DNA from 3 places in the Cupriavidus sp. OV096 genome. Region 1 is predicted to be linked to each of the others. Evidence: predicted binding sites of a transcription regulator. Region 1 holds the regulator's gene; each other region holds the start of a gene.
What was found. Region 1 encodes FNR, which switches genes on or off when oxygen is low (the NO sensors DNR and NnrR bind a similar motif). Its sites were predicted from a motif close to TTGATNNNNATCAA; they were not measured.
Positions count from the first base shown of each region.

Region 1 (7,835 bases):
AGCGTACCGGTCCAGACCTCGCCCGCGTGGGCGGCCGGTATTCGGATGACTGGCAGCGCATCCACCTGCGCAATCCGCGCGATGTGGTGCCGGAATCGGTGATGCCGTCGTATCCGTGGCTCGAGAAGACCGCGCTGCCGACGGGCGATATCCAGGGCCGGATGCGCGCCCTGAAGCGGTTGGGTGTGCCGTACACCGAGGAGCAAATCGCCCATGCCCCTGAGGAACTCGCCGGCAAGACCGAAGAGGACGCGATGGTGGCCTACCTGCAAGGCCTCGGCCTGAACCGCCGCAACGTGCGCCTGGACGCCGCCACGGCGGCCGCGGCACCGAAGGAGTAACCGCCATGGCCATCCTGACCTCCGCTGCCACCGTGCTGTCGATGCTGGCCTTCCTCGCCATCTGCTGGTGGGCCTGGTCGTCGCGGCGCCAGGCCGCCAACGAGGAGTCAGCCATGCTGCCCTTCGCGTTGCCCGACGAGACCACGATAACGACAAGCCGGAACCCACAGTCATGAGCGATTTCTTTTCCGATTACTGGAGTTACTACATTACGGCCATCTCGCTGGTCGGCATCGCGTGGTGCGTGTGGCTGCTGTTCTCGCAGCGCCGGGCGCCAAAAAGCCAGGGTGCGACCGAGGATACCGGCCATGTCTGGGATGGTGACCTGCGCGAGTTGAACAACCCGCTGCCGCGCTGGTGGATGTGGATGTTCCTGCTGGCCTGCATCTTCAGCGTGTGCTACCTGGTGCTGTATCCGGGCCTGGGTTCCTACGCCGGCGTGCTGGGGTTCTCCTCGCAGGGCGAACTGGCGGCGCATCGACAGGCTGCCGAGAAGATGCAGAACGAGATCTACGGGAAGTACATGTCGATGGACGTGACGAAGGTCGCCGCCGATCCCGACGCCCGTGAAATTGGCCAGCGCCTGTTCCTGAACTACTGCGCGCAGTGCCATGGCTCCGACGCGCGCGGCAGCCGCGGCTTTCCGAACCTGGCCGACAACGACTGGCTCTATGGCGGCGACCCCGAAACGATCCGTCAGACGATCACCAAGGGTCGCAACGGCATGATGCCGCCGTTTGCGGGCGTCATCGACGCCAAGCTCGCCGGGGACACGGCCCAGTATGTGCGCTCGCTGTCGGGCCTGGCGTCTGACCCGATCCGCGCGTCGCGGGGCGAGGGCACCTTCAAGACCACGTGTGCGGCCTGCCATGGGGCCAGCGGCAAGGGCAACCAGGCGCTCGGCGCGCCGAACCTGTCGGACAGCGTCTGGCTCTACGGCAGTTCGGAAAATGCCATCGTCGAGGCGATCCAGAAGGGTCATAACGGGCACATGCCCGCGCATGAGGAAATCCTGACGCCCGAGCGCATCCGCATGCTGACCGCCTACGTGTGGGGTCTCTCCAATACAGGAGCGGCCGGACAATGATCAACAGCCCCCGGGCAGGGCGGCCAGCCGCCTGCCGGGGCGCGAGGAACACAAGATGAACGCGCCCCCCAATGCTGCACAGCCCGTAGCGGACGACCCCGCTACGTCGGAGCCCTCACGGCCCGACGACAGCCCGCCATGGCGCCCGGCTGCCACGCCGCTATCCGGGCAATCTGCCCAATCGGCTGAATCTTCGGAAGAAACACTCTACGAGGTCCGGCGCAAGATCTATCCGCGCTCGGTCACGGGCGCCTTCTCGAGCTGGCGCGTCTGGCTCGTCATCCTCACCCAGCTGGTCTACTACGGCGCCCCGTGGCTGCAATGGAACGACCGCCAGGCGGTGCTGTTTGACCTCGGCGCGCGCAAGTTCTATATCTTCGGCCTCGTGCTGTGGCCGCAGGACGTGATCTACCTCGCGGTCCTGCTTGTCATCTCGGCGCTCGCCCTGTTCCTGTTCACCGCCATCGCGGGCCGGCTGTTCTGTGGCTACGCGTGTCCACAGACCGTCTACACAGAAATCTTCATGTGGATCGAGCGACGCGTGGAAGGCGATCGCATCGCCCGCATCCGGCTGGACGGCGACCCGTGGAGCCTGCGCAAGCTGCGGCTCAAGGCGACCAAGCACACGCTCTGGGTGGTGATCGCCCTGTGGACCGGCTTCACGTTCGTCGGCTATTTCTCGCCGATCCGCGAGCTGGGCGGGCAGGTGATCGACCTCTCGCTGGGGCCGTGGCAGTCGTTCTGGATGCTGTTCTATGCCTTCGCCACCTGGGGCAACGCCGGCTTCATGCGCGAGCAGGTGTGCAAGTACATGTGCCCATATGCGCGTTTCCAGAGCGTGATGGTCGACCGCGATACCTTCGTGGTGACCTATGACGTAGGCCGTGGCGAGCCGCGCGGCAGCCGCTCGCGCAAGACGGACCGGCACACCGCCGGCATTGGCGATTGCGTCAATTGCAGCATCTGCGTGCAGGTCTGCCCGACCGGGATCGACATCCGTGACGGATTGCAATACGAGTGCATTGGCTGCGGTGCCTGCATCGACGCCTGTAACCAGGTCATGGACAAGATGGCCTATCCGCGTGGCCTGATCCGCTACACCTCTGAGAACGCGATGCGCAAGGGCCTGTCGGCAGTCGCCGCGCGCAAGCGCTTGTTCCGCACGCGGACGATTGTCTGCGCGGTGATCTGGTCGGCGCTGGTGGGGGGCTTCATCGGGTCGCTGGCGATGCGCACGCCGCTCAAGGTCGATGTCATCCGCGACCGTGGCGCGTTGGGCCGCGAGGTCGAAGGTCGCTGGATCGAGAACGTGTACCGGCTGCAACTGATCAATACGACCGAGACGCCGATGCGCGTCCGGGTACAGGCGACGAGCGCGGAGCTGCAAGGGTTGACCATCGAGTATGACAAGTCGGCAGAAACGCTGCCGCCTACGTCGAACCGGCTGTTGCCGGTGCGGATCCGTATCCCGCTCGACCACGCGCCGCAGGGCACGCACAAGATCCGTATCACGGTCACGGGGGAGGGTATGGACGACGCACGCGGACGCGCGCAGATCCAGGAAGCGACCAGTTTCATCGTGCCGCGCGGCCTGTAGGACAGGTCATTCAGGAAATATTCGACGCAAGGAGTAGGCAATGACAGCGCAACAAGTCAAGCCGTGGTGGAAGGAACCGTGGCCGTGGCTGCTGATGAGCGGACCGCTGCTGGCGATGATCGGCTGTGGTGTGACGATCTGGCTCGCCAATACCCACGCCGACGTGCCGGTGCGCGATGCCGCGCGGCATGGGCTGGTGGTGGAGAAGCTGGATGGGTCCGCCGTGCGTGCCGACGCCCATGTCAATGACACGGCGAGGCGGCCATGAGACTACGCTGGCTGATGTGGGTGATGTGGCCAGCGTTCCTGATGGGCGGCGTGGCCACGGCAACGGTGTTCTCGATTGTCGATCCCAGTGACCTGAGCTTCTTCGGTCATCCGGTCGACGCGTCGCGTGAGGCGATCTATACCGTGGGATTCCTGCTGGCGTGGCTGTTCTGCGCCTTGTCGAGCGGCCTGACGCTCTACACCATGCCAACGCCGCTCAGCGATACCGATGAACTCGAGTAGCGAGTGCACCGCCGCCGGCGAGCCGGCCTTAGCAGGAGCGGTTGTAGATCTGCTTGATGCCGGCCATGTCGATGAGCTTGACGTGGCGCTGGCGGATCTGGATCAGGCCCGCCTCGGCAAAACGAGAGAACAGGCGGCTGACGGTTTCGAGTTTCAGGCCAAGATAACTGCCGATCTCCTCGCGACTCATGCGCAACACGAACTCGCTCGACGAGTAGCCACGCGCCGACAGGCGATCGGAAAGATTGACGAGGAACGCGGCAAGCCGCTCCTCGGCCCGCATCGAACCCAACGTCATCAGCATCACCTGGTCCTGCGAAATCTCCTTGCTCATCAAGCGCAGGAACTGGGTTTGCAGCGAGGGCAGGTCAGACGAGAGCGCCTGCAAGTCGTTGAAGCGTACGACGCAGACTTCGGCATCCTCGAGGGCCGTGGCATCGGAAGCATGCTGCATTTCGCCGAGGCCATCCATACCGACCATCTCGCCGGGCAGATGGAAGCCGGTGATCTGCGAGCGGCCGTCTTCGAGCGTCACGTGCGTCTTGAGCGTGCCGAAACGCACGGCATAGACGGCGGTGAGCGGATCGCCCATGCGGTAAAGCGTTTCGCCCTTGTGCACGCGCACGCGTTCCTGCACGAGCGTGTCCATCTTCAGGAGGTCCTGGTGCGACATGCCTACCGGCAGACAAAGCTGGCCCATCCCGCACGTAGAGCAGCGGGGCGAGATCTCGGTGACGGGTATGGAGGTAAGCAATTGAGGGCTCTTGGTGATGCGCATTGCAGCGAGGGCGCGACAGATCAATTTTACCGCGTGAAGTGACGCGGAAGCGAGGGACCGTTGCCATTTGGTGTGCTTTTCAGCGTTTTTATCGTTGCGTTGTTTGGTGGCGTCCACTGTGCTGCGATGTGTGGCGGCATTGCGATGGCGGCCGAGCAGCGCGCGGCGGTGCGCGTGCCGGTGACGATCCATCGCTCGCCGCGCGGCTGGCTCGTGGAATTGCTGGCGATGCACGCCGGCCGCCTGACCACCTACGCGTTGCTGGGGGCGGTGGTGGGTGCCGTCGGCGCCACCGTATGGAAGCAGGACTATCTGCCTGTGCAGCGATGGCTCTATGGCGCAGGCGGAGCGATGCTGGTGATGTCGGGCTTCTGGCTGTTGCGTGGGCGCACCATGCGTGCGGCGCGCCTGGAGGCGTTCGCGGTGCGCATGGCCCAAGGGGTGGTGGGTCGCATGGGCGCGCTCGGTATCAGGCTGCCTGCCGGCCTGGCCCGGCATGCGCCGCTGCTGCGGCGCTTCGGTCTGGGACTCGCCTGGGGGATCGTGCCGTGCGGGATGGTCTATGGGGCACTCGCAATGGCGTTGCTGGCCGGCAATGCGGCGTCGGGCGCGCTGGTCCTGTTCGCCTTTGGGTTGGGAACGCTGCCAAACCTACTGGTGATTTCGGGGTTGTCGGGCTATGTGCGCCATGTGTCGCGCCGGCCGGCGGTCCGGACCGTGGCGGGCGTGCTGATCATCGGCTTCGGCATCGTGGGCGTGGCGCGGGCGGTCTGGCTCCCGGAGACGCTGGCTGCGCATGGGTTCTGCGTGGTGTTCTAGGACGATTCCGGGCGGCGGACAGGCCGCCCCGGTTCGTGCCATTCGCCACGCCGGGCGGCGGGCGGGTTGCGGAGGGGGGCGGGAATGCCATACAATCGCGAGAACCACGGTATCGCGCCACGTAATTCCCTGGCGTCGCCGGGCCGGCATCCCTGATCTGGGATGCGTGTCCATGGGTCCGAGGCAGCATTGGCTTGCCGGATCCGTCCCCACAGTGCATCCGGTTCAAAAGATCTGGTTTAAAAGCCGGTCGGCCTTGTGGAGTGGTGGTGCAGTCGCAGGACGAAGCTTGTCCGGGCCGATATCCGTTTTTTCTTGCCGCCTTGGCAATCTGATTGTCCTGGCGAATGTCCGCTCCAAGGGGAAGGGTTCCGCCTGCGAGGGTAAAGGCGAGAGCGCGACGCAAGAGGTTCGACTCCCGGCGAAGCCAGCCGGATGCGGACGATCTCCTGCCGGAACGACCCGGCAAATCGATGCAAAAGAACGAAGTGCACCGCTTGGCTGCCTGGGCTGCGACAGGCTGCGAGTTGGCTGCGCAATGAGATGGCGGTGGCATCGGTACCGCTGTATCCGAAATCTCCAGTGCTCCGGGATTCGTCCGGGAGCAGGTGCAAAGACAGGCTGCACACAATCACATGAATACCCAAGAGGCGAAGATCGTCCTCGAGACCGCGCTGATTTGTGCGCAGGAGCCCCTGCGCGTCAACGATCTCCGCCGTCTTTTCGCCGACGATGTCGGCGCCGACACCATCCGCGCCCTGTTGGACGAATTGCGACAGGACTGGCAGCAACGCGGTGTGGAACTCGTGGCCCTGGCCAGCGGTTGGCGTTTCCAGAGCCGGCCCGAGATGCGCGAGTTCCTCGACCGGCTCAACCCGGAAAAGCCGCCCAAGTATTCGCGCGCGGTGATGGAGACGCTGGCCATCATCGCCTATCGCCAGCCCGTGACGCGCGGCGATATCGAGGAAATTCGCGGCGTGACGGTCAGCACCGACGTGGTCAAGAAGCTCGAGGACCGCAGCTGGATCGAGGTGATCGGGCATCGCGACGTACCGGGCCGTCCCGCGCTCTATGCCACGACCAAGGCGTTTCTGGACGATCTGGGGCTGCGCACGCTGGATGAGCTGCCGCCGCTCGAGGATGCCCAGGCCCAGGTCCAGGCAGCCCTGCTGGACCAGCAGGCGATAGATTTTGAAGAAGTTGCCACGGCCAACCCGCCGGCTGGCGATGAAGAGACCTTTGCCGAGCCCCAGGCCGCCGAGACCGCTACCGATGCGGTGGAAGCGGAAGTCGTGGCCGCGGCGGAGAGCGACCATGCGGAGCCGGTGGAGACGGAAGCCCACGGCGCCGATACCGAACAGAACGACACGCCGCACCCGCAAGACAACAGCGTTGCGCAGTGGTCCGCCGATGGCGGGCATGACGACGACGCGCCGCTGGCCCACGCCAACGGTTTCCACGTGGACACAGCTGCTTCCTCCCCGGAAGCGGCCGACGATTCGGTCCGGGACGGCAACGCGCCGCATCCTGCTGAGGACGACGAACGCGTGTCCAACTGAATAACACGCAACATCGATAGTGAATACTTTGTCTGATTCCGCTGAGCAAGACGTCCGGCAACCGGACGCGCCGGGCGATACCGGCGCTGCGCCCGACGCGGGCAATGGCACCGACGGCGCGCCGCGCCGCAAGGGCCTGCGCCGTGGCCTGCGCAATCTGGTGGCGTCGCGCCGCCAGTCCGCACAGGACCGCGAGGGTGGCCGTGCCGAGGGCGATGCCGCCGCACCGGCGCAAGCCGACGCGCCGCAGCCCGACGCCGCCGCACCGGCCGGTCGCGAGCCGCGCGCCCGTGGCCGCCGCAAGCCGGCAGCCGATCGTGATGCCCGTGACGTCCGCGAACCGCGCGCCGAGGCGAGTGACGCCGACGGCCAGCCTGCGCAGCCACAGGGTGCCGGCGTGCGCAAGCGCCGCCAGCAGCCCCAGCGCAAGGCTGCGCTGGTCGATGGCGACAACAAGCCGGCAGCCCAGCAGCCGGGCCGGCGCGACAAGCGCGGCCAAGGCGGTCAGGGTGGCCAAGGCGGCCAGGGTCAGCGCAAGGGGCAGGCGGGCGCCGCAGGCGGCAAGCCTTCGGAAAAATTCGAGCAGCGCGCCGGTGACAAGCCGGCTCGCGGCGCGAAGGCCGGCAAGCCTGCTGGCGGTGCCGAGGACGTCTTCAAATTCGTGATCTCGGAACAATTCGATCAGGAAGAGATGGCGCTGCCGCGCACCAAGGCCAAGCCGGTGCGCGAACTGTCCGCCGACGATGACGCGCCCAAGCTGCACAAGGTGCTGGCCGAAGGCGGCCTCGGCTCACGCCGCGAAATGGAACAGCTGATCCTCGAGGGTCGTGTCTCGGTTAACGGTCTGCCGGCCCACATCGGCCAGCGGATCTTGCCGACCGACCAGGTGCGCGTGAACGGCAAGCTGATCCATCGCAAGGTGTCGAGCAAGCCACCGCGCGTGCTGCTGTATCACAAGCCGTCCGGCGAAATCGTGAGCCAGAGCGATCCGGAAGGCCGTCCGACCGTGTTCGACAGCCTGCCGCGCATCAAGGCCGGCAAGTGGGTGGCGGTGGGTCGTCTCGACTTCAATACCGAAGGCTTGCTGATCTTCACGACCTCGGGCGATATCGCCAACCGCTTCATGCACCCGCGCTACGGCGTG
Region 1 is NZ_FOWM01000001.1:178,336-186,170, reverse strand. It holds gene ccoO (cytochrome-c oxidase, cbb3-type subunit II) at 1-341, shown strand, start outside; gene BM115_RS00905 (cbb3-type cytochrome oxidase subunit 3) at 347-517, shown strand; gene ccoP (cytochrome-c oxidase, cbb3-type subunit III) at 514-1,428, shown strand; gene ccoG (cytochrome c oxidase accessory protein CcoG) at 1,484-3,025, shown strand; gene BM115_RS00890 (hypothetical protein) at 3,066-3,293, shown strand; gene BM115_RS00885 (hypothetical protein) at 3,290-3,535, shown strand; gene fnr (fumarate/nitrate reduction transcriptional regulator Fnr) at 3,564-4,289, opposite strand; gene BM115_RS00875 (sulfite exporter TauE/SafE family protein) at 4,374-5,132, shown strand; gene scpB (SMC-Scp complex subunit ScpB) at 5,768-6,691, shown strand; gene rluB (23S rRNA pseudouridine(2605) synthase RluB) at 6,720-7,835, shown strand, end outside.

Region 2 (7,835 bases), on a different contig from region 1:
AGCCAGGGCGTGGCCGATGCCGAGGCGCAACTGGCGCTGGCTGGCGGATCGCCGCTGACGGCGCTCCATGCCGCCGAAGCCGAGGAGCAGCCGATGCAGCGCTGGCTGGTCTCGCAACTGGGCGCGGGCGCCGCGTTCGACGCGCTGGCCGCCGCCGAGCAGCTTCAGAAGCTGCCGGTGCCGGCCGTGCTCGGCACGCTCCAGCGCTGGACCTATGACCTGCTGGCGCTCTGCGTCGGCACCGGCGCGGTCCGCTATTTCCCGAAGGAGCAGGCGGCGCTGGCGCGTTGTGCCGGCGCCACCGATGCCCACCGCCTCCAGGCGTTCAGCGCCCGGCTGGTCGGCCATCGGCGCAACGAGAACCATCCGTTGGCGGCGCGCCTCGTCATGGAGTCCGTTTTCCTCGATTACCGGCATTTGTTCCAGGGAAGTGCCGCCGGGCGATAGGAATCGGGCGCCGCCCGTGGTAAAAGCTAACGCAGTCAAGCTGTCGATTTGTCAAACGCGCCAAATAGCGCCGCACCAAGCGGACAGGGCGCAACGCCAAACAGGGGTCAAACAATGAATGCACCAGTCACCGGCGCGCCCGTGCGTCCGGCCGCACCCGCAGCACCCGGAGCACCCGCCACCGTGCCGGGCCAACCTGCCACGGCAGGCGCCGCGCAGCGGCCGAACGTGCTGTCGCTGTCGATCAAGGACCAGGCGGGGCTGTACGCGGCCTACATGCCGTTCCTGACGCGCGGCGGTATCTTCGTGCCGTCCAACCGGCCGTTCCGGATTGGCGAACAGGTGTTCCTGGTGCTGTCCCTGCTGGACCGCCCGCAGAAATACCAGGTGCAGGGCACGGTGGCGTGGATCACGCCGGCCGGTACGCCGATGAAGACCCCCGGCGTGGGCGTGCATCTGCCCGAGGACGACAATGGCCGCAACCTGCGCCGTGCCGTCGAGGAAATCCTGGGCAAGGCCATCGATTCCGGACGGCCGACCCAGACCTTGTAGCAATCTGATCATCCACGCGAAGTTAGCTTCGCAAGTATTTGTTATTCATGCGTATTTCCGATTTCACCCTGCGCCTGGCCATGCCGGCCGACCTGCCCGGCATCGTCGAGATCTATAACAGTACGGTGCCATCGCGCATGGTCACGGCGGATACGGAGCCGGTGAGCGTGGCGTCCCGCCAGGCGTGGTTCGACGCCCATCAGCCGGAGCGCCGCCCGCTGTGGGTGTGCGAGGATGCCGAGGGCCGTATGGCCGGCTGGCTCAGCTACTCGGATTTCTATGGCCGTCCGGCCTATGGCGCGACCGCCGAGCTGTCGATCTACCTACACGCGGACCGCCGTGGGCAAGGGCTGGGGCGCTACCTGCTCGAGCAGGCCATCGCCCATGCCCCGCAGGTGGGCGTGACCACGCTGCTCGGTTTCATCTTCGGCCACAACACGCCGAGCCTGGCCCTGTTCGAGCGGCACGGTTTCGCCCGCTGGGGCGACCTGCCGCGCGTGGCGGTGCTCGATGGCATCGAGCGCGATCTCGTGATCGTCGGCCGCCGGCTCGACTGACCCGCATCCAGAGACTGACGATGTTCGTTGATTCCCACTGCCATATCGATTTCCCGGAACTGTCCGAGCGGCTGCCGCAGCTGCTCGAGAACATGAAGGCCAATCAGGTCACCCACGCGCTGTGCATCTCGGTGACGCTGGAGGACTTCCCGCGCGTGCTGGCGCTGGCCGAGCAGCATCCGCACCTGTATGCGTCGGTGGGTGTGCACCCGGACTACGAGGAGGGCGAGGACCCGACGCTCGAACGCCTGCTGGCGCTGTCCGCTCACCCGCGCGTGGTGGGCACCGGCGAGACCGGGCTCGATTACTACCGGCTCAATGGCCGCAGCGTCGACGACATGGAATGGCAGCGCGAGCGCTTCCGCACCCATATCCGCGCCGCCAAACAGACCGGCAAGCCGCTGATCATCCATACCCGGTCGTCGGCGGACGACACGCTGCGCGTGATGCGCGAGGAAAATGCGCGCGAGGCCGGCGGCGTGATGCACTGCTTTACCGAAACCTGGGATGTGGCGAAACAGGCGCTCGACGAGGGCTTCCATATCTCGTTCTCGGGCATCGTCACCTTCAAGAGCGCGGCGGACCTCCAGGAAACCGCCAAGAAGGTGCCGCTGGACCGCATGCTGATCGAGACCGATTCGCCCTATCTGGCGCCGGTGCCGTATCGCGGCAAGACCAATGAGCCGGCCTGGGTGCGCCATGTGGGCGAGTTCATTGCCCAGCTGCGCGGGGTGCCGGTGGAAACCATCGCCGAACAGACGACGGATAATTTCTTCCGTCTCTTCAAGCACATAGACAGGAATGCTCATGTTTGACATGAAGACGATGCGTGGCGCGGCGGCCGCCCTGATGCTGGGCGCCGCCACGGCAGGCTGGGCCGCGCCGGCGGACGACATGCGCAAGGCCGTGGAATTCGACGATGCCAACACGGTGCAGAAACTGCTGGCGCGCGGCGTGGACCCGAACCTGACCGACGCCCGGGGCAACCCGATGCTGGTGTTGGCGCTGCGCGAGAAATCGATCAAGGCCGCCACGGTGCTGATCAAGGCGAAGAACATCGACTTCGACAAGACCAACCCGGCCGGCGAGAACGCGCTGATGATGGCCAGCCTGCAGGGCGAGCTGGACATGGTGAAGCTGATGGTCGACGGCGAAGAGGCCGAGATCAACAAGAAGGGCTGGGCGCCGCTGCACTACGCGGCCTCCAACGGCCACAACGAGGTGGTGAAGTACCTCGTCGATCACGCCGCCTATATCGATGCGGAAAGCCCCAACGGCACCACGCCGCTGATGATGGCCGCGCGCGGCGGGCATATCGACACCGTGAAGGTGCTGCTGGACGAGGGCGCGGACCTGCGCCTGAAGAACCAGCAGCGCATGACCGCGATCGACTTTGCCGAGCAGTACAACCAGAAGGAGATTGCCGACGGGCTGAAGTCCCGCTGGCAGAAACTCTATGGCGCGGTACCGGCCCCCGCGCCGAAGCCGGTGCCCTATAACCCCTCGGGCACCCAGGGCGCGCCGAACAAGCAGCCGCAGCCCAAGCCGTACTGAACGGCGACTGAGCTGTTACTGGGCCGGCGCCAGCCGGTTCAGGGAAATTCCGATTCCGTGATGGTCACGCTCTTCGACTTGCCCATCACGCTGTAGAGCGTGAGCGTGTTGTTGGCGAAGCTCGTGCCGTTGGCCTCCTGGATCTCCTTGAGGTCGAAGCGCTCGGAACGGAAGATCTCCCCGGAGTCGAGGCTCCGGTAGCGCACGTCGTAACGGCCGGGCGCAATATTCTCCATCGTGAACATCGACCCGCTGCGTACGAAGCTTGTGCGCACCGGAATCGCCGCGTCACCCTCGATCGATACCAGTTTCAGGAACACATCGGACACATTGCGGGTGTTGTCCACGGTCACCGTGGACAACCCGTTGCTGTTCAGCACCGGATAGCCGGTCAGGTAGCCCGAGCGGCTCGGCCACGGCATGCCGCGCGGCGTGTTGGCCGGCCGGCTGTAGCGGAGCGGTTGCGGCGGGAAGGCTTCCTCGGCCCGGGCCGGCTTGACCAGCGCGACCGGGGTGTCGGCGGCCGAACTGGCGCTGGGCGTCCAGTCGCCAAGCAGGACCACGATGCTGGCCCCCACCGCGATATAGAGCAGGAAGGCCAGATGGGCCGGCAGCGGCTGGCCGCGCGGCGGCGGGCCATCGGGCCGGGGTTCGGGTTTGGGGCGGAAACGGGTCTTCTCGCCGCGCGAGGGGCGGGCTTCTTCGGCTTTCTGCGAGGACTTGTTGTTGGCGCCGCGCGCGGAGGCACCCTGGGCGGACGCACCGCCGGCCTTGGCCCCTCCCGCCGCCCCGGCAGCGCCGCTGGCAGCGCGTGGCTGCCGGGGCTGGGCCTGCGGACGCGCCGTCTGGGGCCGCGCCGTGCCCGGTGCAGGGCGCGGCGGCACCTCGCGGCGGCGGGCGCGGATCGCCTCCATCCGCTCCTGCTCCACGATCCACTGGTCATGCTCCGCGCGCCGCCCGGGGTCGCTCAGGACGTCATAGGCCACGTTCAGCAGCCGCATGATGCGATTGGATTCCTCGCCGTCCGCATGGCGATCGGGATGATATTTCTGGCTAAGCGACTTGTACGCGGCCCGGATTACTTCCTGGGGCGCGTCGCGGGATACCTTGAGGTTGTCGTAATGGGTATGCATCAAGCAGGAAAGACGCAATAGCGGAGGCCGACAACAATTAACGGCAGATTGCCGAATTTTTCAAGGTATAGCGGCCCGGCCCGGCCGCGTATGCTGGCTGGGCAACAGATGCACAGCCCCCGGCAACACCGCCCGGCCGTGGAGTGTGTCCAGCAGCCGCTGCATGGCCGCGTCGATCTCCTCGATGCTGAGGCCGCCGTAGCCCATCAGCACGCCGGGGCGCGGTGGCCGCCCCGCGAACATGCCGCTGACGCCGTAGAGCCCGATCGACGCCGCCCCGGCCCGGGCGATAAAGGCGGCTTCGTCAGCCTGTTTCAGGCCGACCGGACGGATTTCGGCCACGAGGTGGATGCCGGCCGACGCCGGCAGCGGGGCCAGCCAGGGCGACAGGTCGAGATCGAGCCAGCGCAGCAGCGCCGCGCGCCGCGCCGCGTACTCCTTGTGCATGCGCCGCAGGTGCTTGGCGAAATAGCCGTCGAGCATGAACTTGGCCAGCGCGGTCTGGGTGAGGGTGCAGCTATGCCAGTCGCTGGTCTGCTTGGCCCGGCACAGCGCCTGCGCCAGCGGGGCGGGCGGAATCACGTAGCCGATGCGCAGTTCCGGAAAAATAGTCTTCGAGAATGTGCCGACATAGGCGACCACGTCGTCATGGTCGAGGCTCTTGAGCGAGTCCATCGGCCGGCCCTCGAAGCGGAATTCCCCGTCGTAGTCGTCCTCCACCACCAGCGCGCCGCGCCGCTGCGCCCAGTCGAGCAGCGCCAGCCGGCGCTCCAGGCTCATCGGCATGCCGAGCGGGAACTGGTGCGAGGGGGTGACATAGATGATGCGGGCGTCCGCGGGCAGGGCGCTGACCACGATGCCATCTGCATCCACCGGTACCGGCACCACCCGGGCGCCCGCCGCCGTAAAGCTCATGCGGGCGGGCGGATAGCCGGGGTCTTCCATGGCCACCACGTCGCCGGGCCGCAGCACCACCCGCGCCAGCAGGGTCAGCGCCTGCTGGGCGCCCTGGGTCATGATCACGTCGTGCCAGTTGCTGACCACGGCGCGGCTGAAGGCCAGGTAGCGCGACACCGCCAGCCGCAGCTCCGGCTCGCCGGCCGGATCCCGGTAGCCTGCCGGCACGCGCGCCTGCACGCGTATCGCATGGCTCACGCAGCGGCGCCACTGGTCGAACGGAAACAGCCGCTTTTCGGTCACGCCGCCCATGAAGTCGTACTGCGGGGAGACGCCCTCCTGGCGGATCGGCAGCGCGTCCGGCATCGATTCCCAGAGCGCGTCGGCCGGCTGCAAGGCCGTGGCGTGCGTGGGCAGGTTGCCGCGCCGCGTCATGGCCGCCGCCACGAAGGTGCCCTCGCCGGTGCGCGAGCGCAGATAGCCCTCGGCGGTGAGCCGTTCGAAGACATCGAGTGTTGTCTTTCGGGAAACACCGAGTTGCGTGGCAAGTTCGCGCGTCGACGGGAGCCGCTCTCCAGCGGCCAGCCGGCCGTCGAGAATACCGGCGCGCAACTGGCGATAAATCTGACTGGCCAGGCCGTGGCGGCCTTCAATGCTCAAGTGGACGTTCATGATGGGGGCGGGGGCGAGTCATCGGTCGGAAAACCGCGCGCAGGCAGGCGCTGCCGCCATTCTAGTTAAGTTGCATCCTTGATGCAATTTAAGGTAATTCGACAAAAAACCACGCTGCGGGGGCGGGGTCCGGCGCGGCGCTCTCCAGGGGGCGGGCTCCCATCGGTGCCTCGATTCAGTACCCGCTGCGCGCCCCCTGCGCGTATCGCGCCTGCAACCTGAGGCGGCGGTGGTCACCCAAAAAACGCAGGAAGTGGCTATGGGCGCCTATCCGCCCCGTGCGTAATCTGCGCAGGACTCATCTCATGCCTGCCGGCAATGCCATGAATACCATCGCCATTCTGCTCTCCGCGTTCCTGCTTTCCGTGATCGCGCTGGCGGCCTTTATCTGGAGCATGCAGAAGGGCCTGTTCGATACTTCGCCAGCCGCCGCGCGGGTGATCTTTGCCGACGGCGAGACCGGGCACCCCGAGGATCCTGCCTCGGCGCACCTGACGCCCGGGCTGGACGATCCCTCCCGCGATGCCGCCGATGCATCTTCCGCGCCAGTCGTGTTCCTGTTCATCTGCTGCGCCATGGTGTGGCTGGTGGTGGCGTCGATGGCCGGGCTCACCGCCTCGATCAAGCTGCACGAACCGGACCTGCTCGCCAGCGTGCCCTGGCTGTCCTTCGGCCGCATCCGCACCATCCACCTGAACGCCGTGGCCTACGGCTGGGCGCCGATGGCCGGGCTGGCCATCGCCCTGTTCCTGCTGCCCCGGCTGCTCAAGACGGCGCTGGTCGGCGCCCGTTGGGCGGTGCTGGGGGCGGCGGTGTGGAATGCCGGGCTGATTGCCGGCATCGGCAGCATCGGCGCGGGGATTTCCGATGGGCTGGAGTGGCTCGAGATTCCCTGGCAGGTGGACATCCTGTTCGTGATCGGCGGCGCCTTCGTGGGGTTGCCGCTGGTGCTGACGCTGGTCAACCGGAAGGTGGATCACCTCTACGTGTCGGTCTGGTACATGGGCTGCGCGCTGTTCTGGTTCCCGGTGCTGTTCCTGGTGGCGAACGTGCCGGGCGTGCACTTCGGCGTAGAGCAGGCCACCATGAACTGGTGGTTCGGCCACAACGTGCTGGGGCTGTTCTACACGCCGCTGGCGCTGGCTTCCATCTACTATTTCCTGCCCAAGATCATCGGCCAGCCGGTCCGGTCGTACGGGCTCTCGCTGCTGGGTTTCTGGGCGCTGGCGTTCTTCTACGGGCAGGTGGGCGGCCACCACCTCGTGGGCGGGCCGGTGCCGGGGTGGCTGATTACGCTGTCCATCGTGCAGAGCATGATGATGCTGATTCCGGTGGTCGCGTTCTCCATCAACCAGCACCAGACGCTGCGCGGCAACTTCCGCCGGCTGATCGACTCGCCGACGCTGCGTTTCATCACCTTCGGCGGGATGATGTACACGCTGAGTTCCATCCAGGGCTCGTTCGAGGCGCTGCGCACGGTGAGCCGCGTGGCCCACTTCACGCACTACACCGTGGCCCACGCCCACCTGGGGCTGTACGCGTTCGTCAGCTTCGCCTTCTTCGGCGCGCTGTACTTCATCGTGCCGCGCGTGACCGGCCGCGAATGGCCGTACCGCTGGATGATCTACATGCACTTCTGGCTCGCGGCGGGCGGCATCGGCATCTATTTCGTCTTCCTGAGCATTGGCGGCTGGCTGCAGGGGCTGGCCATGCTGGACGCGGCGCGCCCGTTCATGGACTCGGTCGCCGTGACCCTGCCGTACCTGCGCGCCCGCTCGCTGGGCGGGGCAATGATGCTGACGGGCCACCTGTTCTTCGTGACGAACTTCGTCTGCGCGGTCTTTGGCTTCGGGCCGAATCGTGACCGCCCGGCGCTGTTCCACCAGGGCCGCCTGCGCAAAACGGGCCAGTCGGGCCAAAAACCTGCCGAGGGAGTCTGAACCGTGAACAATGAAAGCGCCCTGCTGGCGGGGGGCATGACCATGCTGGCGCTGGCCACCAGCGCGCTGGTCGTCCTGCCGTA
Region 2 is NZ_FOWM01000003.1:613,082-620,916, forward strand. It holds gene BM115_RS10130 (DNA polymerase III subunit delta') at 1-447, shown strand, start outside; gene BM115_RS10135 (PilZ domain-containing protein) at 562-999, shown strand; gene BM115_RS10140 (GNAT family N-acetyltransferase) at 1,047-1,556, shown strand; gene BM115_RS10145 (TatD family hydrolase) at 1,577-2,371, shown strand; gene BM115_RS10150 (ankyrin repeat domain-containing protein) at 2,364-3,110, shown strand; gene BM115_RS10155 (J domain-containing protein) at 3,149-4,243, opposite strand; gene BM115_RS10160 (MocR-like pyridoxine biosynthesis transcription factor PdxR) at 4,304-5,812, opposite strand; gene BM115_RS10165 (cbb3-type cytochrome c oxidase subunit I) at 6,136-7,752, shown strand; gene BM115_RS10170 (cbb3-type cytochrome c oxidase subunit II) at 7,756-7,835, shown strand, end outside.
Region 2: BM115_RS10165 (cbb3-type cytochrome c oxidase subunit I) is a predicted target of FNR. The motif match lies at 5,891-5,904, and genes of this name have one in related genera.

Region 3 (7,835 bases), on a different contig from region 1:
CTTCATAAAATTGTCGACAATCGCCGCGAGACGCTCAAGCGCCTCGTGACCAACCACGATGGCCGTTGCGACCAGCCGCTGCTGGAAGGCGATGCGCTCGTGGCAGGCGTGTACGAACTCGAGTTCGGCGCCGGCGACTATTTCCGTGCCCAGGGCGTGCAGTTGCCCGAACCGGCATTCCTCGACGTGGTGACGCTACGCTTCGGCATTGCCGACACCGCTGCGCACTACCACGTGCCCCTGCTGGTGTCGCCGTGGTCGTACTCGACCTACCGCGGCAGCTGAGTACCAGGCGGACGGGAAAAGGAGACAAGTCATGGAAGGTTACATTCTCGACTGGGCCAACATGCTGTTGCGCTGGGTGCACGTCATCACGGCCATCGCGTGGATCGGTTCCTCGTTCTATTTCGTCTGGCTCGACAACAGCCTGACGCCCCCCGGCGATCCGGCCCTGAAGGAGAAGGGCGTCGGCGGCGAACTTTGGGCCGTGCATGGCGGCGGGTTCTACAACCCGCAGAAGTACATGACCGCGCCCAAGTCGCTGCCCGAGAACCTGCATTGGTTCTATTGGGAGTCCTACTCCACGTGGATGACCGGCTTCGGCCTGCTGGTGGTGCTGTACCTGTTCAACGCCAGCACCTACCTGATCGACAAGAACGTGTTCGACATGTCGCCCGGCGCGGCGGTCGGCTTCGCGGTCTCGTACCTGATCATCGGCTGGGTGGTCTACGACTCGATCTGCCGGCTGTTCGGCAAGAGCGACCGCCTGGTGGGCATCCTGGTGGCGGTGTTCGTGGGCGTGGCGGCGTATGCGGCCTGCCACATCTTTTCGGGCCGCGCGGCGTTCCTGCTGACCGGCGCGATGATCGCCACGATCATGAGCGGCAACGTGCTGATCTGGATCATCCCGGGCCAGCGCAAGGTCGTGGCGGCGCTGAAGGCCGGCCAGCCGGTGGACCCGATCCACGGCAAGCGCGGCAAGCAGCGTAGCGTGCACAACACCTACTTCACGCTGCCGGTGCTGTTCGCGATGCTGTCGAACCACTACAGCATGACGTACGCGCACAAGCAGAACTGGCTGGTGCTGATCCTGATCATGCTGGCCGGCGTGCTGATCCGCCAGTTCTTCATCCTGAAGCACAAGGGCAAGATCAACGTGGCGTGGCCGGCTGCCGGCGTGGCGCTGCTGGGTGTGGTGGCGGTGATGATTGCGCCGCAGCCGCGTCCGCAAGTGGCCAGCAACGCCGCGGGCGACGCCGCCAACGCGGTGAGCTTCGCCAAGGTGCAGGAAATCGTGAACGCCCGCTGCGTGCAGTGCCACGCGGAGGCGCCCAAGATGATGCCGACTGCCGCCAAGGGCATCAAGCTCGATACCGTCGACGAAATCAAGGCGCATGCGCAGCTGATCTACCAGCAGGCGGTGCAGCAGAAGGCCATGCCGCTGGGCAACGTCACGCAGATCACGGAAGACGAGCGCGCGCTGCTGGGCCAGTGGTTCGAGGGCGGCGCGAAGACCACCAACTGAATTTGACCGGGCATCGGTGATCGACGGTCCGGGGCTGTGCAGTCCCGGCGGCCGGCAGTACCGGACCGGCGAGGGTTTGAACGGGGCGCAAGCCCCGTTTTTTTATAGCGCGACGACTCTGGCTTGTCTCAGTGGCCGCCGACGTTGAACAGCGCCAGCAAGCCGAGCACAAGGAAGATCACCGCGGCGATCTTGTGCACGAGGGCGATCGGCATCCGGTTGGCGAAACGGTCGCCGAGCAGCACGGCGGGCGCGTTGGCCAGCATCATGCCGAACGTGGTGCCTGCCACGACGGCCAGCACTTCGCCATGGAAGCGTGCTGCCAGGGCCACAGTGGCGATCTGCGTCTTGTCGCCCATTTCGGCGAAGAAGAAGGCGACGATCGTGGTGCCGAGGATGCTCAGGGCACCGTTGGCCGGCTTGGCTTCCTCTGCCTCGTCGAGCTTGTCCGGAATCAGCATCCAGCCGGCCATGGCGATAAAGCCGAGGCCGAGGATCCAGCGCAGCAGGTTGGCGCCGAGCACCTGCGTGATCCAGCCGCCGAGCGCGCCGGCGAAGCCATGGTTGACGAGGGTGGCGATCAGGATGCCGGCGATGATCGGCAGGGGTTTGCGATAGCGTGCGGCCAGCACGAGCGACAGCAATTGCGTCTTGTCGCCCATTTCTGCGAGCGCGACGATACCTGTGGAGACGAGGAACGATTCCATTCTTATAGGATTGATACCGGGCCGCACACGCATCGCGAGATGCCAATGACGCACACCTTTCCCGGCCCGGCCAGAAAGGTATGGTCATCGGTCTCGCCAGGCGTTGGACATAGGAGTCAGGCACGAAGCCCGCTCGGGTCCTGCGCTGCGTACGCCATAACCGTTGATGCTGGACACCACGGTCAAGTCTGTTGACGTACGCCCCTGTCTGCCGTGTGCCGCATTGCGCGGCGCGGTGAGACGAGGGCGGCTACTCCCCAATGGAAGTCGTAATTGTACTAAAAGGCGGCGGACACTGTCCACCGCCTTTGGCATGGCTGTTGGGCAATGCGGGTCAGGTCAGACCGGCACGGGCGAGTTGTCGCTGGTCTGGCGGCCGCGGAAGTCGGTCCAGCACAGGGCCTTGAAGTCGTACAGCTTGCAGCGGCGCGCCGTGCGGAAGTACCAGCGCCACGAGAAGTTCTCGATGATGATGCGGCCCGGCAGCGCATGCTCCAGCAGGGCCTGGGCGCGCTTGAGCCGGTACAGCGGCACGCTCATGTCCACGTGGTGCGCGGTGTGCTCCATGATGTGGTGGAGCGCGGCGCCGATGCCGAAGCGGAAGCGCAGGTGCACGGTGGTCGAGACGAACGGCTGGGCCTTGGCCCACATCGGCTTGGTGTCGTACCACGCCACGCTCGTGTGCGTGTGGTGGACATACAGCACGAAGCCCACGGTCAGGTTCCAGATCAGGAAGGGCAGCACGAAGCCGGCGCCGACCAGCCCCAGGACCGACTGGTCCGTGGCCACGGCCAGCCAGGCCAGCGCACCGATCCAGATGGCGCCGAAGGTGGCCACCAGCGTGCAGTCCCACATGAAGATCGCGCGGCGCGTGGCCATCTGGCGCTTGCTCGGGAAGAACAGCTTGAACCACCAGATCTCGATCAGGTAATAGAGTCCGGCGCCGAAGCCATTGCGGTAGACCCGCTCCATCACCCGGCGCCAGCGCGGCAGCGCGCGGAATTCCTCGAGCGAGTAGGGCGCCCAGACGAAGTCGAAGCCCTTGAGGTTGGTGTACCCATGGTGGACCACGTTGTGGCCGACTTCCCACAGGCTGTAGGGCGTGAGCGACGGCAGGAACGTCAGCCGGCCGAGCCATTTGTTCAGGCCACGGCGGTCCGTCAGGCTCTGGTGGCAGGCATCGTGGCCGATGATGAACAGCCGGGCGATCACCAGACCCAGCAGCACGCCGAGGCCGAGCTTGGCCCACCACTGCGGCGCCAGGACCACGCCGGCCAGCACCGCGGCGAAGATCGCGTAGTCGAGCGCGAACAGCGTCAGCGCGCGTGCCACGCTGCGCTCGCCGAGCGGAATCAGCCAGCCACGGATGGTCTTGCGGTTAGGGAAGGGGGCCTCGAAGGCGATGGGTTCCGGCAGGGGAACGCCGGCGAGCTTGCGGGGCGGGTGGGCAGGGTGGGAAGCCGGCTCAGCAGTCTGGGCCGGCGATACATCCAGAGATCGGGCAGTCATGTCAGTCTTTTTGGGTCTGTCTTGGCGCACCCGATAGCCGGGGGCGGGCAATGCGACAGCCTAGAAGGCTTTGATGACGGTTGTGTTGATGCTGGTCAAGGCGGACGGGCGACAACACGTATTTGCCTGCCGTCCGTCGCCCAAAAGCGATCAACCCGCCAGTTCCCGCGTGGCTTCGCCCATGATGTAGACGTTGTCCACTACGCGGTCGTCGCCGAGCATGGCGAAGGCGAACAACTGCTCTTCGAGCGTCTCGGAGCGGCTGCTGCGGCGGGCGATCAGCGGCGTGGCCTCGGGGTCCAGCACCAGGAAATCGGCCTCGCAGCCCACGGAGAAGCTGCCGATGCGGTCCGCCCAGCCCAGCGCCTCGGCCGCGCCGCGCGTGGCCAGGTAGAACATGCGCAGGGCGGTCAGGTGGTAGCCGCCCATGCGCGCCACCTTGTGTGCCGCGTTCATGGTGCGGAACATCGAGAACGAGGTGCCGCCACCCACGTCGGTGGCCAGTGTCACGTTCAGGCGGTGGGCATCGGACTGGTGGAAGTCATAGAAGCCGCTGCCCAGGAACAGGTTCGAGGTGGGGCAGTGCGCCACGGCGGCGCCGCTGTCGGCCAGCCGGCGGCGGTCGTCCTGGTCGAGGTAGATCGCGTGGCCGTAGAACGCGCCGGGGCGCAACAGGCTGTAGCGGTCGTACACGTCCAGGTAGCTGCGGGCGTCGGGGAACAGCTCGGCCACCCATTTCACCTCGTCGCGGTTCTCGGCCACGTGGGTCTGGATGAAGGCGTCCGGATGCGCGCGCGCCAGTTCGCCGCAGGCGGCCAGTTGCGCCTCGGTGGAGGTCGGCGCGAAGCGCGGCGTGATCGCGTAGGCGAGCCGGCCCTTGTTGTGCCACTTCGAGATCAGGTCGGCGGAGTCCCGCGCGCCGCTCTCGGCCGTGTCGCGCAGGAATTCGGGGCAGTTGCGGTCCATCATCACCTTGCCCGTGATCATGCGCAGGTTGCGGTCCTGGCTCGCGGCGAACAGGGCGTCGGCGGAGGTGGCGTGCACCGTGCTCCAGACCATCGCCGTGGTGGTGCCGTTGCGCAGCAGTTCGTCGGCGAAGAACTCGGCCACGGCCCGCGCGTAGGCGGGCTCGCTGAAGCGGCGTTCCTCGGGGAAGGTGTAGGTGTCGAGCCAGTGCAGCAGGCCCGGCGACGGCGACGCGATGATGTCGGTCTGCGGATAGTGCACGTGCGTGTCGATGAACCCCGGCACGAGCAGCTTGCCGCGATGGTCGACCACCTCGGCACCGGCCGGGATGTCGCGCGCCAGGTCCTCGTACAGCCCCACGGCGGCGATGCGGCCGTCCGTGACGAGCATCAGGCCATCTTCCCAATATTGATACGCCTCCTCATGGAACTGCGGATCGCGCAGGAAGTGGAGGATGCGGCCGCGGATGGCGCGGGTCGTGGCGGGATTGGGGGAAGTGGTGGTCATCTTCTCGTCTCAGGGGCGGCCGGACCTGGGGGTCCGGCGTCTTGTTTATGCGCCCGGTCAGGTCGTGGGAGCCGTCGCGGGCGGGTTCTCGGGCGTGGCGGACCAGAAATGGTCCACCTCGGCCAGGTAGTCGGCCTTCTGCTTGGCGGGCAGGAAGGCCGCTTCGAAGCTGTTGCGGGCCAGCTTGTAGGCGTCGGCGGCGTCCAGCGGCAGCGCGGCGAACGAGGCTTCCCAGTTGGCGTTCATGTAGCCGCCGAAATAGGCTGGATCGTCCGAATGCAGCGTCACGGCCACGCCGGCATCGAGCAGGCGCTTCATCGGATGGTCGCGCAGGTCGGGGTAGACCATCAGCTTCTGGTTCGACAGCGGGCATACCGTCAGCGCGATGCGCTCGCGCGCCAGCCGCTGCACCAGGGCCTCGTCCTCGACGGCGCGCACGCCATGGTCGATCCGCTCCACACCGAGGATGTCGAGCGCATTGATCACGTACTGCGGCGGGCCCTCCTCGCCGGCATGGGCCACGCGATGCAGGCCGAGCGCCTTGGCGCGGGCGAACACGCGCGCGAATTTCTCGGGCGGATGGCCCTTTTCGGACGAATCCAGCCCCACGCCGACAAAGCGGTCGCGGTAGGGCAGGGCCGCCTCGAGCGTCTCCAGCGCGGCGTCTTCGGACAGGTGGCGCAGGAAGCAGAGGATCAGGCTGCTGGAGAAGTCGTACTCGGTGCGGGCCTGCGCCAGTGCGTCGGCAATGCCGTCGATGATCACGCCCATCGGCACGCCGCGTTCGGTATGGGTCTGCGGATCGAAGAAGATCTCGGCATGGCGGACGTTGTCGGCGGCGGCGCGCTTGACGTAGTCCATCGTCATGTCGAAGAAGTCTTCCTCGGTCAGCAGCACGCTGGCGCCGGCGTAGTAGATGTCGAGGAAGGACTGGAGATCGGTGAACGCGTAGGCTGCGCGCAGCGCCTCCACGTCGGGGTAGGCCAGCTTGACCTGGTTGCGCTGGGCCAGCCGGAAGATCAGCTCGGGTTCGAGCGTGCCTTCGATATGCACGTGCAGTTCGGCCTTGGGAGTACGGCGGATGCTGTCCGCGAGCGCGGCATCGATGGTCATGGGGCCTCTTTTATGTCTTGGGCGGCTGCCGGATCGCGGCGGCCGAAGTTACGGATGCATCGCTTCCGCCTGGCTGGCGGCCAGCGCCGCAGCGCGCTGGTCGCGCACCTGAAGCAGCTGGGCGACGATGGCTACCGCAATCATAGCCGGTGCCTTGTCCGTAATGCCGGAGACTCCCATGGGACACGTCATTTCCGGGAAGCGGGCCGGGTCGATCCCGTGCTCCGCCATCCGGTGTTCGAACTTCGCGCGCTTGGTTTTCGAGCCGATCAGGCCGAAGTAGGCGTAGTCCGTGCGGCGGAAGATGCGCTCGCAGAGCGCCTGGTCCAGCGCGTGGCTGTGGGTCATGACCAGGAAATACGCGCCGGGCGGGGCCTGGTCGACCACGGCCTCGGGGGTATCGGAAGCCTCGGCCTCGACGTTCTCGGGCAGCCCGCCCGGGAACAGCGTGTCGCGCTCGTCCACCCAATGCACGCGGCAGGGCAGCGTGGCGAGCACCTTGACCAGCGCATGGCCGACGTGGCCGGCGCCGAACAGCACCACGTGCATGTCGTCGGGCACCAGCGTGTCGATCCAGGCGCCGTCGGGGCGCAGGGTCACGGACGGCAGCAGCGCGCGGCTCGGCGCCACGGTGACGGGGCCGGCGGCCGGCACGGTCCGCTCCAGCGCCTTGCCACTGGCGAAGGCGGCGTCCACGGCCTCGAGCCAGCCCAAGTCCTCGGCGCCGAGCACCTCGAACGCCAACTGCACCACGCCGCCGCAGCACTGGCCCAGCGACGGGCCGAGCGGAATCCGCTCGATGCGGCGGGCGGCGGTGCCGGCGCCATGGGCACCCTCGCCGGCCATCATCGACCGGGCGATGTCCATCCCGCGCCATTCAAGGTGCCCGCCGCCGATCGTGCCGACCAGATCGCCGGCCGTGACCAGCATGCGGATGCCGGGCTCGCGCGGCGCGGAGCCCTTGACCTCGACGATGGTGACCATCGTCACAGGCACGCCGGCGCGCACCCAGCGGGCGGCGTCGGCGAAGCGGAAGGGTTTGAGCGGGGCGTCCTGCATGATGATGGCCGCCTCAGGCGCGCGCCGCCTGCACCGCTTCCACGGCATCGAGGATGGCCTCGCTCGTGGCCGGGGCGCGCAGCGGCGGGTTGATGCGATAGTCGCCTACCGCCGCGATGGCGTCGCGGATCGCGAAGAACACCGAGAACGGCAGCAGCAGCGGCGGCTCGCCGACGGCCTTCGAGCGGTGGATGCTGTCCTCCACGTTGCTGTTCTGGAACAGCCGCACGTTGAAGTCCTCCGGGCAGTCGTTGATGGTCGGGATCTTGTAGGTGGACGGCGCGTGCGTCATCAGCTTGCCGTTCGGGTTCCACCACAGCTCCTCGGTGGTCAGCCAGCCCATGCCCTGGATGAATGCGCCCTCCACCTGGCCGATGTCGATGGCCGGGTTGAGGGACTTGCCGGCGTCGTGCAGCGCATCGGCGCGCAGCAGCTTCCATTCGCCAGTC
Region 3 is NZ_FOWM01000003.1:84,805-92,639, forward strand. It holds gene uraH (hydroxyisourate hydrolase) at 1-285, shown strand, start outside; gene BM115_RS07660 (urate hydroxylase PuuD) at 317-1,525, shown strand; gene BM115_RS07665 (TMEM165/GDT1 family protein) at 1,654-2,232, opposite strand; yybP-ykoY riboswitch at 2,297-2,503, opposite strand; gene BM115_RS07670 (fatty acid desaturase) at 2,572-3,741, opposite strand; gene guaD (guanine deaminase) at 3,892-5,214, opposite strand; gene BM115_RS07680 (adenosine deaminase) at 5,272-6,327, opposite strand; gene xdhC (xanthine dehydrogenase accessory protein XdhC) at 6,376-7,386, opposite strand; gene xdhB (xanthine dehydrogenase molybdopterin binding subunit) at 7,400-7,835, opposite strand, start outside.
Region 3: BM115_RS07670 (fatty acid desaturase) is a predicted target of FNR. The motif match lies at 3,827-3,840, and genes of this name have one in related genera.